Regions from separate parts of the Clostridium isatidis genome, predicted to be linked through region 1. Evidence: riboswitches for the same ligand, from Rfam matches in the RefSeq annotation. Region 1 holds a riboswitch; the other holds the start of a gene.
The links. A riboswitch is a leader RNA that binds a small molecule or an ion and turns the genes downstream of it on or off. The one in region 1 is predicted to bind lysine.
Positions count from the first base shown of each region.

Region 2: linked by a shared signal. The riboswitch ahead of BEN51_RS12105 (transporter substrate-binding domain-containing protein) and the one ahead of BEN51_RS00390 (Na+/H+ antiporter NhaC family protein) in region 1 are both predicted to bind lysine.

Region 1 covers NZ_CP016786.1:80,005-87,989, reverse strand. The annotation lists gene BEN51_RS00395 (aminopeptidase P family protein) at 1-920, opposite strand, end outside; gene BEN51_RS00390 (Na+/H+ antiporter NhaC family protein) at 1,077-2,798, opposite strand; lysine riboswitch at 2,909-3,084, opposite strand; gene BEN51_RS00385 (aminopeptidase P family protein) at 3,169-4,398, opposite strand; gene BEN51_RS00380 (spore maturation protein) at 4,481-5,005, opposite strand; gene BEN51_RS00375 (nucleoside recognition domain-containing protein) at 5,018-5,593, opposite strand; gene BEN51_RS00370 (hypothetical protein) at 5,723-5,905, shown strand; gene BEN51_RS00365 (LacI family DNA-binding transcriptional regulator) at 6,304-7,302, opposite strand; gene ileS (isoleucine--tRNA ligase) at 7,455-7,985, opposite strand, start outside.
Region 2 covers NZ_CP016786.1:2,539,189-2,547,173, forward strand. The annotation lists gene BEN51_RS12075 (BglG family transcription antiterminator) at 1-811, opposite strand, end outside; gene BEN51_RS12080 (hypothetical protein) at 1,149-1,754, shown strand; gene BEN51_RS12085 (MFS transporter) at 2,055-3,284, opposite strand; gene BEN51_RS12090 (DUF2935 domain-containing protein) at 3,563-4,480, shown strand; gene BEN51_RS12095 (amino acid ABC transporter ATP-binding protein) at 4,600-5,340, opposite strand; gene BEN51_RS12100 (amino acid ABC transporter permease) at 5,367-6,122, opposite strand; gene BEN51_RS12105 (transporter substrate-binding domain-containing protein) at 6,193-7,023, opposite strand; lysine riboswitch at 7,183-7,366, opposite strand; gene aroD (type I 3-dehydroquinate dehydratase) at 7,614-7,985, opposite strand, start outside.

The sequences.
Region 1 (7,985 bases):
TCCATACTTGCTATTTCAGTTTCATTTTTTATAGCCTTTAATTTTGTTGTATAATTTAATTCATCTATAACTCTAACTTCTTTACTAATTGCAGAAAATACTTTTGCATTTAACTTATTTTTATCTAGTAAAACTGTACCTTTTATAGTTCTTACATGTTCTTCTATCTCATTATAATTAAATATATTTACCCCTTGAGAATTCAATTTTGTCTTTACTTCTTCTGTAAGCTTATCTAAATCTATATAAAGATTTGCTTCATTTCTAGTTATTATGGCATAGGATAGTGCTACTGGATTAAATAAAATATCATTTCCTCTTATATTGTAAAGCCAGGCTATATCATCTAAGGAAGATAAAATGAAGCTATCTGCTTCTTTATTTATCATATGTTTTCTTACTTCTTCTAGCTTTTCCTTAGTAGATTTTCCACAAAAAGATTCATCATGATTAAAAATCTTATACTTTGGAAGCTGTGGTCTATTAAGCCAAACTTCATCTAATAAATCCTTATCCATAACTATTTTAAATTTATTATTATTTGCTATAGCTTTATAACTTTCATATTGTTTAACTGATACAACTCTTCCATCAAAACCTAATACTTGATCTTCCTTAACATTGTCTTTAATCCATTCCTCTAAGCTTGGATAGCCTGGAGTAGCCATCTTCATAAGCTCAATTCCAGTTCCTAATAATTCCTTAGCCGCCTGAATAAAATACCTCCCATCAGTCCAAAGATAAGCCTTATCTAATCCTACTAATAAGGTTCCTGCTGAACCAGTAAAACCTGATATAAATTCTCTTCCTTTAAAATAATCTGCTACATATTCACTTTGATGTGAATCACTGCTTGGAATTATATAATAATTTATACTTTCTTTTTTCATTATTTCTCTAAGTCTTTCTAAATTACTCATTCTATTACTCCTCACTTTATCTTTTTTAATTATCATTATATCAATAGAAATTAACATAATCTATATGATTAATATTCACTTAACCGAATAAAAAAATGATGAAACTCAAAAATATCTATGAGCTTCATCATATAATTAAATCTATATTTAACTCTTTTAATATTCTTCTACCTTTTTACCTAATATTTGAATCCCTAAATATACTGCTAATATTGCTATCGGAAGAGCAATATACCACTTTAACCCAAAACCAGCTGGAATATATCCAAAGACTATTGTTATTGATGCTACAAATAAAGAATACCAAATTTGAGTATTAACGTGATCAATATGATTACATCCTGCTCCCATTGAGGAAAGAATTGTAGTATCTGATATAGGAGAACAATGATCACCAAATATAGCACCAGTCAATACTGCACTTGTACTGACAACTACATAACTCATATCTGGGTTTATTGAATATGCAAGAGGTATTGCCAACGGCATTAATATTCCCATAGTTCCATAAGCTGTACCTGTAGCAAAGGAGATAACAGAGCCCAAGATAAATATTAAGCTTGGAAGTAAAAATTTGGGCAATGAGCCTGAAAGTAAGGAAACTAAATACTTTGCTGTTCCTAAATCCTTTATTACAGAGCTTAATGACCAAGCTAATAGCAATATAACTCCTGTAATAAGTAATGGTTTCATTCCATCAATCCATACATCTATAGCTTCAGAAATTGTAAATATTTTTTTAATTACTCCTAAAACAATAGTTACTATGCTTGATATTAAAGCTGACTGGAATAATGCTACTGAAGCATCTGATGCACTAAAAGCCTCTTGAATCCCTTTAAGAGATAAAGGTGAATTATTCATAAATTCCTTAAGAGCATCATTTTCTCCTGCCATTATTGAAGAATAACCACTAAAGTAAAAACAAATTAAAGCCGTTGCTATTAATGTTCCTATTGGAATTATAGCATTCCATATACTTAACTTTATTCCTTCTTTTGGCTCGAAATCAGAATTATCTAGATTAGAATCTAAAGCAACTTCCTCCTTAGATGCATCCCCTCTTTTTCTTGCCTTAACCTCAGCCTTATACATCGGACCAAATTCCTTTAATAAGATTGAAGTAATAAATATAAAAATTAATATTAATATATTATAAAATCTATAAGGAATGGTCTGCAAAAAGACACCAAAAGCATCTACCTCTTTACCAATACCATTAACAAAAGCATCATTTATTAAACCAACTTCTAAACCTATCCAAGTAGATACAATAGCTAAACCTGCAATTGGAGCTGCTGTTGCATCTATAATAAAGGCCAATCTTTCTCTTGATATTTTCATTTTATCTGAAACAGGCTTCATTATAGGTCCTACTATTAATGAATTAGCATAATCATCAAAAAATACTGCTAACCCTAACAAAAGTGTAACTAATTGAGTACTCCTAGCTGTTTTTGCTTTTTTGGCTAAAGCTTCTGCAACAGCTTTGGCCCCTCCCATTTTAGCTACTAATTGTATAATTCCACCTATTACTAGTACCTGAAGAATTATCCCTGCATTCCAAGGATCAGCTAAAGAATTTAATGCCCTAGATACAAAATCTAAAAAAGCTTGAATTATTGCATCCATGAAGGAATTATCCACTAATTGTACTAAAAATGTACCTGATAATGCACCAATAAATAAAGATATAACAACATTCTTAGTTATAAAAGCTAATAATATTGCCAAAATAGGTGGTATCAAAGTTAATATACCATAATGATCTGCATTTCTTACAGATACATCTAATTCCTCTGCAAAAACAACAGATGTTGATAATAAACTAATCATAGTTGTTATTAAGAACAACTTAATACTCTTTTTATTATTCATTTTTAAACTCCTTTGTAATATTTTCTAATAATAAAATCAAATATAAAAAACCTCGAGTTCTCACTCAAGGTTTTAAAAATATCAGCACTGATAATAATAAAATAAGTTCCTCAAGTAATAGCTCTCCACAAAGATAGCTTGTGGCAGTGTTATATATATTCTATATAACACCAGCAGTATGATCTTAAAGCATCAATCATACGCTTCGGCGATAATTCCTTTCCTATTAAATCACAGTGCTTACCTCATTAATAGTACTCTTAATTACCGCGCCTCTATACCTTGTCTTTATTTATATTTAATTTCCACACTCATTATATAAGGATTATCATATTAAATCAACCATATAATAAAATTAATTATAAGTTTATTATTTAGACATAAACTCTTCAATTTGTTCTACTGATTTTATCATATTTTTCGTTAAAACTTCATTACCATCCTTAGTAATTAAAACATCATCCTCTATTCTAATTCCAATTCCCTCTTTTTCTATATAAATGCCTGGTTCAACAGTATATACCATTCCTTCTTCAAAGGTTACATTTCTTCCTTCTAATTCTACATCATGAGTATCCATTCCTAAGCTATGGCCTATACTGTGATAATAGTATTTTGAAACATCTTCTTTATTTTTAATTAATCCGAGCTTTATACATTCCTCAGCTATTAAGTCTCTAGCCAGCTTGTTAATATCAAGAAATTTAACTCCCGGCTTCATTTCGCTAATTATCTTTTCATTTACTCTAAGAACTGCATTGTAGACTTCTTTTTGTCTTTTGGTAAACTTTCCGCTTACAGGGAAGGTTCTTGATATATCTGCATTATAATACTTATATTGTGCACCTAAATCGAATAAAATCAAATCATTTTCCTTAAGTTCTGTATTATTATCTACATAGTGAAGAATCGTTGCATTTTTTCCTGCTGCTGCAATAGTTTTAAAGGCTAAATCCTTAACTCCTCTTTTTTTGCATACAAAATCAAAATACGCTTCTAATTCATATTCTTTCATTCCTGCCTTAGTATTTTTCATTAGATTTTCTACACCCTCAATTGTAATTTCTATTGCTTTTCTTATTCTATTTATTTCTTCTTCAGTTTTTACAAGTCTTAATTCAGCAATAATTTTATAAGCATTTTTAATACTTATATTATAGTATCTATCTTTTATTTTATTTAAATAGTCATAAGACGAATTTTTTTCTTCTAAATCTAAATAAATATTTAATTCTTCCTTATTTAAAACTAACTTATCAATGAACTTATCTAGTTCGCTTAAATATTTAACTTCTTCTATTCCGCAAATTTCTCTTGCTTCTTCTTTTCTTATAGTTTTTCCATTCCATTTTTCCATAATTTCATCTATATCTTTTATGAATAGGTACTCTTTATTCTCCCCATTAAATTTACTTAATAACAATACATGAGCTTGCTCATCTATTCCTGTTAAATAATAAAAATTTCTATTTGGTGTAAAAGGATATTCTTCATCCCCAGTTTTCTTTGGAGCATTTCCTGCAAATAAAATCAGAATAGAATTATCCTTAATTTTATCAAAAACTCTTTTTCTGTTTTTTATATAAAATTCCTTTTTCATAGTTCCTCCAACTTCCTTATCAAACATTAAAAATAGGCTATATTTTAAATATAGCCTATTTTTCCCTTAAATGCATTATTTATTATAAAAGAAATCTAGTTACTATAAAAACTGAAACAATAATGGCAGTTAAATCAGCTAAAATTGCTGCCCATAAAGTATGCCTTATCTTCTTTATTTGAACAGCTCCAAAATAAACTGTCAGGGTATAAAATATTGTTTCAGTAGTTCCCATAATTACAGATGATATAAGCCCTATTTTTGTATCCGGTCCATAATTTTTTAATATATCTGTTAATACTCCAATAGCTCCACTTCCTGATAAAGGCTTTATTAATATTAAAGGAATTACTTCCTTTGGAAGGCCTATTAAAGCACCTATTGGTGCTATTAAATCATTTAAAATATCTAATAATTTTGCCTCCCTAAAAATATTTACTGCTATAAGCATAGCTAGCAGATAGGGAAATATGTTTAAACAGACTTTTAAGCCTTCCTTTGCCCCTTCAATAAACCATTCATATACTTTTCTTCCCTTGAACATTCCATAAGTTGTGATTACTATAACTATTATAGGAATAATGCTCTTAGTTAAATACTGTAACATTAAAACACTCCTTTAAAAATACCTTTGTAATATTTTGCAATATATAGTTCCTGCAATTGCAGCTATTGTGCTAGCTGTTACTGCTGGAATTATTATTGCACCAGGATTGATGGAGCCTGTTGCAGCCCTAATGGAAATTACAGTTGAAGGAACAAGCTGTATACATGCAGCATTTAATACTAAAAATAAGGCCATATCGTTAGAGGCACGTCCCTCTTTCTTGTTTAGTCTGCTCATTTCCTCCATTGCCTTTATTCCAAAAGGAGTAGCTGCATTACCAAGGCCCATCATATTTGCAGTAATATTCATAACTATGGCTCCCAAAGCTTTTTCATCCTTCGCTGCTTCTTTAAAAAGACGCTTTAATATCGGTTTAAGGAGTTTTGCTAGCTTTTGAGTAAATCCACTTTTTTCTGCTACCTTCATTACTCCACACCAAAAACACATTATTCCTACTAATCCAATTATCAATGAAACTGTTGAATCTGCTGTTTTTATGATAGAATTTGAAATAATTTCTCCATTACCTGTAATTAATCCAACTAATATTCCTAAGAATATCATTATAAACCAAACATAATTTATCAAAATTTCACCCCTTACAAATTTCTTATACAATATATGCCTTGCATGAGAAATTTATTAGTGATAGGATAAATAATATAACTATTATTTGTTATGTTTAAAATTACAAAGGAGACATAAAAGGAGATATATATGAAGGAATCTAATTTAAAATTAGCTCAAAAAGAAATTGATGATGCTTTAGAAACAGTAGAAGAGATTGTAAATGTATTAGATAATGAAACAGAGAAAAAGATAATTAAAGAAAAATTTATTTTATTAAATAATAAACTTCAAGAATTAGAAAATATTTTGAAAGAAGAAGGAATCTTATAATTAAAATAAAAACAAAAAAACAACTTCTTTTGAAGTTGTTTTTTTGACCCATAACCCAATTTTAAAAAATTCTCTTTTACTCAATACCAAACTCTTCACCGAAAGTTGAAATTTGATGAAAACGTTTAATAACCTTTGAGAGTATTATATCATCTTTACTATTTTTTTGCAATAATTTATTTAAATTACAGCAAAAATTTTTACTGAAAATTGTAAGCAAACTAAAAATCAATATAAATTAAAGATGGAGCTGCAAAGACAGCCCCTTTATGTAAAATTTCACATTTAATTTTATAATCACTATAATATTTTGTACTGAAACAATTAGATATGTTTTCAGAAGCTCATTACAATTACTTCTGCTGACAACAACTCCATCTTTATATTTATATCAATTGTTATTTAGCACTTTCCCTCTCTATTAATTCATAATCAAGTACAAATTGTGATTGTTCTAAGCCTTTTTTATTTAATAATTTTATTAACATTCTCATAGCAACAGATCCCATATCATAACTTGGTTGCTTAATTGTTGTTATTTTAGGATAGAAAAGTTCTGCTATCTCATTGTTATTAAAGCCAACAACACTTACCTCTTCAGGGACCTTTTTACCTCTTTCCCTTAAGGCATTTATTACTCCAACAGCTAATTCATCTGACGCACATACTACTGCATCATAAGGCTTTTTGCTATTTTCAAAATGTTCAACAGCATCATAACCTGATTTTACTTTTAATCCTTTTGTAAATATAAGGTCTTCATCAAGCTCTAATCCATTATCTTTTAAAGCCTTTTCATAACCAATAAATCTATCTACCCAAGCATTTAAACTTTCCTTCTTAGCTCCAACAAAAGCAATCTTTCTTCTACCTTTATTTATAAGATAGTTTGTAATTTCTTCTGAAGCCTTTATATTATCTATTGTTACGCTTGGTAGTCTCTCTTCTTTATCCTTTGTTTCAACTAGAACAGTTTTTATATTTAGCTCATTAATTAAGTCTAATATCTCTGGTTGTAAGGAAGAACTCATATAAATAACTCCATCAACCATTTTTTCTCTAAGTACTCTTAAGTATTCCTTTTCCTTTTCATCATCAAAGTCTGAATTACACAATATTACATTATAATCGTAAATATTAGAAACATCTTCAGCGCCTCTAACGATTTCAGGATAGAAACCACTAGAAATATCTGGAACAAGTATACCTATGGTCTTTGTCCTTTGAGTTTTAAGACTTCTTGCTACTATATTAGGTCTATATCCAAGTTTGTTTATTGCATCTAATACTTTCTTTTTAGTATCTTCGTTTACAACGTCTATGTCATTTAAGACTCTAGAAACAGTAGCAATGGAAACACCCGCTTCTTTAGCAACATCCTTTATCGAAGTAGCCATACTTTCATCACTCCATTTTATTCAATTTCTTTATTACATTTTAAGTATAATTATACTATTTGTAAATAGCTATTACAATATTCTCATTTTTATACAAAAATTTTTAATATTTTGCATATTAAAAGGGCTGTCTAAGACGGCCCCTTTAATAATTATTTAATAACTTTAACTGTCATATTTAAACTTTCACCATTTACATTAACTTCTTTGTAATCAGCTTCAACATTTACAAGCACTTCTTCTGTTAAAGTTTCTTTTTCTATAAATTCTCTATTTCTATTAATGATATCTATTAACATATCATTATTAGCAACATATAATTTTATTTTATCTGCAACTTCAAATCCACTTTCTTTTCTCATGTTTTGAATTTTTGAAATTATTTCTCTTAAATGTCCTTCTTCTCTTAATTCAGGAGTAATATTTGTATCAAGAACAACTCCTATAGTACCTTCGCCTGCAAAAGCATAACCTTCCTTACCTTGCATTGTTACTAGTAAATTGTCCTTATCTAAAACTATTTCTACATCATTAACTACGATAGTTTCAATTCCTCCATTGTTAATCTTTTGGGCTAATTCCATTTGATTTCTTGAAGATATTTCTTTTCTAATTCCAGGAATTAACTTACCATATGCCTTTCCTAATACAGGTAAATTAGGTTTTACTTCAAAGTTAACATG
Region 2 (7,985 bases), 410 kb from region 1:
TAATTTCTAATGCTACTTCATATTCCAAGGTATTTTCTACAAAGTCATTATTAAATTCAAGTTTACTTATAACCTTATCTATTTGAACTCTTTTTATCATAATTGCTAAATGGGTCATTAACCCTCCATAAGCCTCATCACTAAACTCTCTTTTTAATTTTTGTTCAGCTTCTTTTATTAAACTATCGATAAAATCTATATCTATATCAGTAAATAAAGTATCAAATTGAAGTTTATTAATTTTAGATTCACTTGATTTTTTAGAAACATATTTCACAAAATCCTCAGCTGAAACACTTTGAGATATAATATCCAATATTGCCTTTCTTTTATAATTTTCATTACCTTCAATATAAAGTCCTACTTTAGATTTTCTTATTAATTTAAGATTATATCTGCTTAAAAATTCTTCTACATCATCTATTTCTTTTAAAAGAGTATTCTTGGAAATACAAAGCTTTTCTTCAAAATATTTAAGTTTCATATTATCATTTGCCTGAAGAAGTTTTAAAGTTATAAACAGCTCTCTTTCTTCTTTTGAATATGCATATTTATATGGAGTGTCTTCTGATACAAATTTATCTATATAAGCTTTAAGTTCTTTACTATTAGTTACCTTAATACCTTTACCATACTTTTTATCAAAATATCCAAATCCATTTTTAATTAAAAATTTTTCTATTTTATCTATTTTGTATCTTATAGCTCTATCTGTAAGATTATATTTTTTCGCTAATTCTTCAACTTTTATATAATTATTATTTTTAATCATATATTGAAGTATCTCCATGCAATCCTTATTAAGCTCCATACTTATCACTCCTTCTTATAATTTAATTATATATATTTATATTTTTTTCTTTAACCGTTTACTATAATCTTTCTTTTCTGTTTAAATGTGAAAATATGAACTTATTTTATTATTAATTAAATCATTTTAATAAAGCTGTAACACATATTATATTAAAGGCATAATATGATTATAGATAAAACAATAATCCTTTATTCTAATAATTTAAAGTTCTTTATATATAGATTGAATTTACTAAATGTTTTTATATGTTAAGAATCTATATATAAGAATTCAATATATAGAATAAAGGCCAAACAACAAATGATAATAATTTATTATTGGGAGGAACGATAATATGGATAATATGAGAAGATACAATATGGTCAATTATGAATATTCATGTGGATATGACGATAGAGATTATGACTGGGATTATTATGAAGATGATTATGAAGATAATTATGACAAAGACTATGATTGCGATTATGAAGATGATTATGACTTTGACTACGACTATGAAGATGATTATGATAAAAAAGATGGCAAGAAAGATAACAAAAAAGATAATAGGAAAGATGATAAGAAGGATGACAAAGATAAGGATAAATGTAAATCTTCTACAAAAATCCACTTTAATCCTTGTGAATTATGTAAAGCTGTAGATACAGAACCTGTAGATTTAGGTAATTGTTTAGAAAGAGACTTAAAAGCAAAAATAGTTCTAAAAAATGTTTGCTTTAATAGAAAATTCAAGGTAAAAGTTGCCTTATTAGATAAATCTGGAAAAGTAATTGAAACTAAAGAATTTAAGGCAATATTGCGTAAAAATAAAAAATCACATTCCGATAAGGGCTGTGGCGTATTTAAGAAAGAAGTAAAATTTGATCTTCCAAAGAATAAAGTTTGCCATACACTTGATTTTACAATTAAAGTTTCAGCAGAATACGTTGATAAATGCTAATATTATAAGTGTATTTTAAATATTTATTTTTAATAAATATTTAAAATATAATTTATAAAAAATATAGACCACCGACAATATACGAAATTGACAGGCTATAACTGTTAATTAAAAAGATCGGTGGTCTTTCTTAAATAGGACTAATTTACAAACAGTATACAGCACATTTTAATTTATACTTTTTACAAACGGGCTTTTCAGAAGAACTATTTTTTAGGGTTTTTTAACCAAACAATTAATAAATAAATTTGGATTTAATTTAAAATATGGTTAATTTTAAATTGAAAGAGTTGACAACTCTTAATTATCAGTTGTCAACTCTTTCTCTTCTCCTGCCTTAATTAAAACTTTGCTTCCTCTCATAATAAGACCTTCTATAAATATTAATATACCAGTTACTATAAGCATTTTTTCTATTGCAACATAATCTGCCATTGGTCCAAATACTAACATTCCAAGAGGCATCATAACACTTGTTATCATACTCAAAACACTAAACACTCTTCCTAAGAACTCTTCTTCAACTTTTTCTTGTATTAAAACTGTAGAAGGTGTATTAAACATTGGCATAACCATTCCAAATAATCCAAATAGAGAAATATAAACCCAAAAAGAAGGTACAATTCCTAATGCAATAGTGCATAATGCCATAATAAGGGTTGAAAAAGCCATTGTATAAACTCTATTTTTAAAACCACCCCAAGCAGCCATAATACCACCACCAAGCATCATTCCAACAGAGAATGTTATTTCAATTGCTGTTAAACGCCATACATCATTTCCAAAGTTACGGGTAACTTGTAACGGAGTTAGAAATGAAACAGGTGCAGCTAGAATAAAGAAAAATGCACAGAATACAAAGTATTCCTTAAGAAATTTATGATTTTTTATATATTCTAATCCTTCTTTCATATCGCCAAAATAACTATTTTCCTGTTTTTTTAATGCTTTCTCATGAACTGGAACATGTAAAAAGAAAACTAAAATAGAAACTGCTATTGCAGCTGTAATTACATCTATAAAAAATATAACTTCGATTGTAGTCATTGTTAATAAAGCCCCACTTAACATTGGTGATATAAGCATAACTAAAGATTGAATACTTCCATTGCTTGCATTTACTTTTGTAAGCTTATCCTCTGGAACAATTTGTGGTATAAGTGCATTTATCGCTGGAGTTTGTATCGCTGATCCTAAAGCACGTATCGAAGAAGTTAAATATAAAAGCCAAATAGAATCATATCCTCTTAAAAATAGTATTGCTAATATTAATGTTGATATTGCAATAAAGGAATCCGAAATAGCAATTAGCTTTTTTCTATCATATCTATCTGCCCATACTCCTCCAAAAGGCGAAAGAAAAAGCGTAGGTAAAAATCCACAAATTATAGATATTGTCATAGCAGTTCCTGATTGTGTTTCTAGGGTAATATACCACATAATTGCGTATTGAACTAATGAAGAGCCTAAAAGCGATATTGTCTGGGTAGTCAAAAATAATATAATATTCTTCTTCCAGTTATTATTCATATATTATATCTCCTATTCTTTTGATTTTATAATATTAATTATTGAATAGTTAATATTATAATTTTTTATCTTAAATTTATACTATAAATACATAGCACAATCCACCTCTTTATATAATTTATAAATTAATTATAATAGAAAACAAATTAGACTTATACTACATTATTATATAATTCTATACAACTACTGGCATTAATATTTTGTAAAATTTTGATTATATCAAAAATTTTATATTTGAATATATTAGTAATAGTTTAAATAATAATTAGGAGCATAAAATGATATCTTTTAATGATTTTACAGTTCATTCATTAGAAGTAAATCTATTCTTTTTAAGGTTGATGAAAGAACATTCAATATTTTTAGAAGCAGTATTTTTACCAAAAGATAAAAACTTAATTAATCAAGCAGAAGCCTTTAAAAATGAATTTTCTCATTTATTATCTCATGCAGTAACATTGGCAGATGGGCTTCTTCCTTCATCTGTAATAAATTCAAAAGAGCTTGTAACTAAATATACAATTGACGCCGAAAAAGCAACTCAAATGGCTACTGGAATTTTAATAGACACCTCTATAACTTCTAGAGAACTTTCCTTACTACCTATTAGCAATAAATCTTTAAGAAACTTAACAGATGAAATTTTCATATTAAATAAAAACATTATAAGAACACTTTCGATGCTTATTCAATTTAAAAATAAACTTCTGAAAGCTGTTTTATCATGCAACTTATTTATAAATGCTTATCCTAAATTTTTAGAGCATCTTCTTTATGAAGCTATGGCTTATAAGGAATTATTAACAAGACTACAAAACGGAGTTGAAATAAGTATTAATGTAAACCCAGCCGCTCAAGAAGCTTTTTGGAATAAAATAATGTCTGAACATGCCTTCTTTATCAGAGGTTTATTAGACCCAACAGAAGTAAATTTATTTAATTTAGCTGATAGTTTTGGAAAGAAATTTGAAGACTTAAGAAAAGAAGCAAATAAAATAAAAGATTCTAAAAATCTTCTAAGGGAAGTTACAAATAAATCATTAGATGCTGCAAAAGAAATTAGAGAATTTAAAGAAGAAGGAGTGGAGGGTTTATTAAATTGCGAAATTAAAGCTATTATTTCTCCTCTTTTAGCTGATCACGTACTTAGAGAAGCTAATCATTATATTAGATTACTTAGGAACTTTAATTTATAATAAATGTATATTCCGACATTTCCCGAGAAATATTTCTTATTTCTTATATATCTACAATAATTTCTACATTTAATGATATTAAATTCTGTATAAATTGAAAAACTTTAACTTTTTACAAGTTAAAGTTTTTCTAGTGTTCTTTTTAAAAATTCACGTGTACGTTCCTTAGTTGGATTATTAAATATTTGCTCTGGAGATCCCTCTTCTTCTATAACTCCCTTGTCCATAAATACTACACGATCAGATACTTCGCGTGCAAATTCCATTTCGTGAGTTACAACTAACATTGTAAGACCAGTTCCCGCAAGTTCTTTCATAACTTTAAGAACTTCTCCTACCATTTCTGGATCTAAAGCTGAAGTTGGCTCATCAAAAAGAATAACATCTGGTTCCATTGAAAGTGCTCTTGCAATAGCAACACGTTGTTTTTGCCCTCCTGATAACTGCTTAGGCTTAGCATTAATATACTTTTCCATTCCAACTACTTTTAAATATTTCATTGCTATTTTTTCAGCTTCTTCTTTAGAACGCTTTAAAACCTTCATTTGTCCAACAACACAATTACTTAAGACATTATGATTATTAAATAAATTAAATTGTTGAAAAACCATGCCTAACTTTGTACGATATTTACGAATATCATGTTTGTCATCTAATATATTTTCTCCCTTATAAATTATCTCTCCACCAGTTGGCTTTTCTAGAAGATTAATGCAACGAAGAAGAGTTGACTTACCTGATCCAGAAGAACCTATTATACAAACAACTTCCCCTTTATTTACTGAAAAATCAATATCTTTTAATACTTCATGATCTCCAAAATGTTTACTTAAATGTTTAATTTCTATTATTTTTTCCATCTCTAACTTCCTCCTTTCCTACTTAATTATTTATCTGCTACAATTTCTGGAGTTTTTACCTGCATTTGATTGCCAGGTATAATATAATTTTCCGGTCCATCTAATTTTCTTTCTATTGCTCTTAAAATTCTTGTAATTGTAAATGTTAATACTAAATAAATAATACATGCAACAGAGAAGGATTCAAAATACTTAAAGTTATTACCTGCTATTGACTTAGTTTGGAAGAATAGTTCTGAAACAGAAATTACATTAAGCACTGAAGTATCTTTTATATTAACTACAAATTCATTACCTGTTGCTGGTAAAATATTACGAATCACTTGTGGTAAAATTACATTAAACATTGTTTGAGCATGGCTCATTCCAATTGCCTGAGCAGCTTCAAATTGTCCCTTGTCTATAGAAACAATTCCTCCTCTAACAATCTCTGACATATAAGCTCCTGTATTAATAGAAACTATAAATAAAGCTGCTACTATTCTATTTATATCTATTCCTAAAAACTGAGCTGATCCATAATAAATAACCATGGATTGTACTATCATAGGGGTTCCTCTAAAGAACTCTATATAAACAGAAAGAATAACATTTATAATTTTAAGAAATACCTTTTTTATTCCCCTTTCAGGAACTGGAATAGTTCTTATTACTCCTACTAATAGCCCAATTAAAGTACCAATTAAAGTACCGATTATTGAAATATAAATTGTTACCCATGCTCCACGAAGAAACATTGGCCAATTTTCTTGAACTATTTTTATTATTGATTCAATACTCATTATTAGCCTCCTAAAACCTCTAAATTAATAAAATTGAATGGGCTCTAAAAGATAACCCATTCAAAATAAATTATTGAGCTGCTGGTTGATTTTTAATAGCATTATCCATTATTTCTGTTTGTTCTTCTTCTGAAATAGCTGCTAAAATTTCATTTATCTTTTCAGTTAACTCACTATTTTTTCTTAATCCTACTGCTATTGCAGTATCTTCTGGATTTGTTTCAAAGCCATCTGTAAGTTCTATCATTTTAAAGTTTGAATTAGCTGATTGAGCACTTACTGCTTCTGGTCTTTCTGATACATAAGCATCAATTACTCCTGATTCAAGAGCAACTCTCATTGCTGGGAAGTTATCCATAGCTTCTTGCTTATTTACACCTTCAATTTGATCTATTACTGAATAGTGGAAAGTATTTAACTGTGCAGTAACTTTTGCATCTTTGAAATCTGCTAAAGTTTTAGCATTTGCATAAGGTCCATTATTTTTAACAACTAAAACTAATTGTGAATTATAGTAATTGTCTGAAAAATCTATTGTTTCTTTACGTTCTGCAGTTGGTGACATACCTGCAATTATTGCATCTATTTTACCTGAAGTTAAAGCTGGCACTAATCCATCCCATTCAGTTTTAACAATAACTAGTTCTTTTCCTAAACCTTCCGCAATTCTCTTAGCTATTTCAACATCATATCCACCTGCATATTCTGAACTTCCTTCAATTGCTACAGCTCCATTTGAATCATCGCCTTGTGTCCAGTTAAATGGTGGATATCCAGCTTCCATTCCTACTTTAAACACATTACTATCCTCTGTCTTTTCATTATTTGCTGATGCACATCCTGTTAATGCTAACATAGCTGTTAATGCTAATGATACTAATACTGATAATTTTTTCTTCATGATAATCTCTCCTTTTTTAATTTTTCTTAAAATAAAAAATGACAATCCTCTAAAGTCAGGATTGCGCTATCTAAGAATTCAGGAGATTTAGTTAAATAAAAATGCCTGAGATAGACTCAGGCATATAAATATACTTCACCTTCATCCCCATCTTTTCCCATTTGAGATAGCACAACTCAATAAACCGGGTAGTTTATTGAGACAGTCTTACAGCTATTAACTGTAAGCCCAGCATATAATACCGAGAAATATTATACACTTCGGCAATATTTCCTTCTCTCTAGCTTCAACGTTTTCTCGAACTCCACTAAAGACTGTTAAATATTGCGCCTCTACCTCACCTGTAAAAGTGAGGTCTTATTAAGTTTTAAATTTTATGTCTTTAGTGTACAGGCTTTTATTATGCTTGTCAATACTTTTTTCTAATTTATTTTTTGTAATAAAAGTATTTGTTATTCATGATAATTGCTTGTACACAAATGAATATTTTTTATATTTAATTTTATAATATGTTATTATTAATCTGTTGTTACATAATAATACTAATAATCAAAAATATTTTTATTACTATTATTTTTATAATATATTTATTACATATTAGTATGCAATATATTTAAAACTTTACGCAGCTCCTTTACAGAAATTTGTCCTGGAGCAGATGCCTTTTTAGCTGAACCAAAAGTAATTGCGGATCCAAATAATTCTCCAGATAATCTACTAATTATCCCCTTTCCTGCCATTGACATTGTTATAATTGGACCTTTTATATACTTTTCTTTTGCAATACGCGTTGCATCTAATAATGTAATTACATCTTCAGCTGAATTAGGCATAACTGCAATTTTAGGAATATCTGCACCCAATTCAACCGCCTTACAAAGACGCTTTATTATTTCATCTTTTGCTGGTGTCTTTTCAAAATCATGATTCGAAATAATTACAAGAAGATCATTATTATGAGC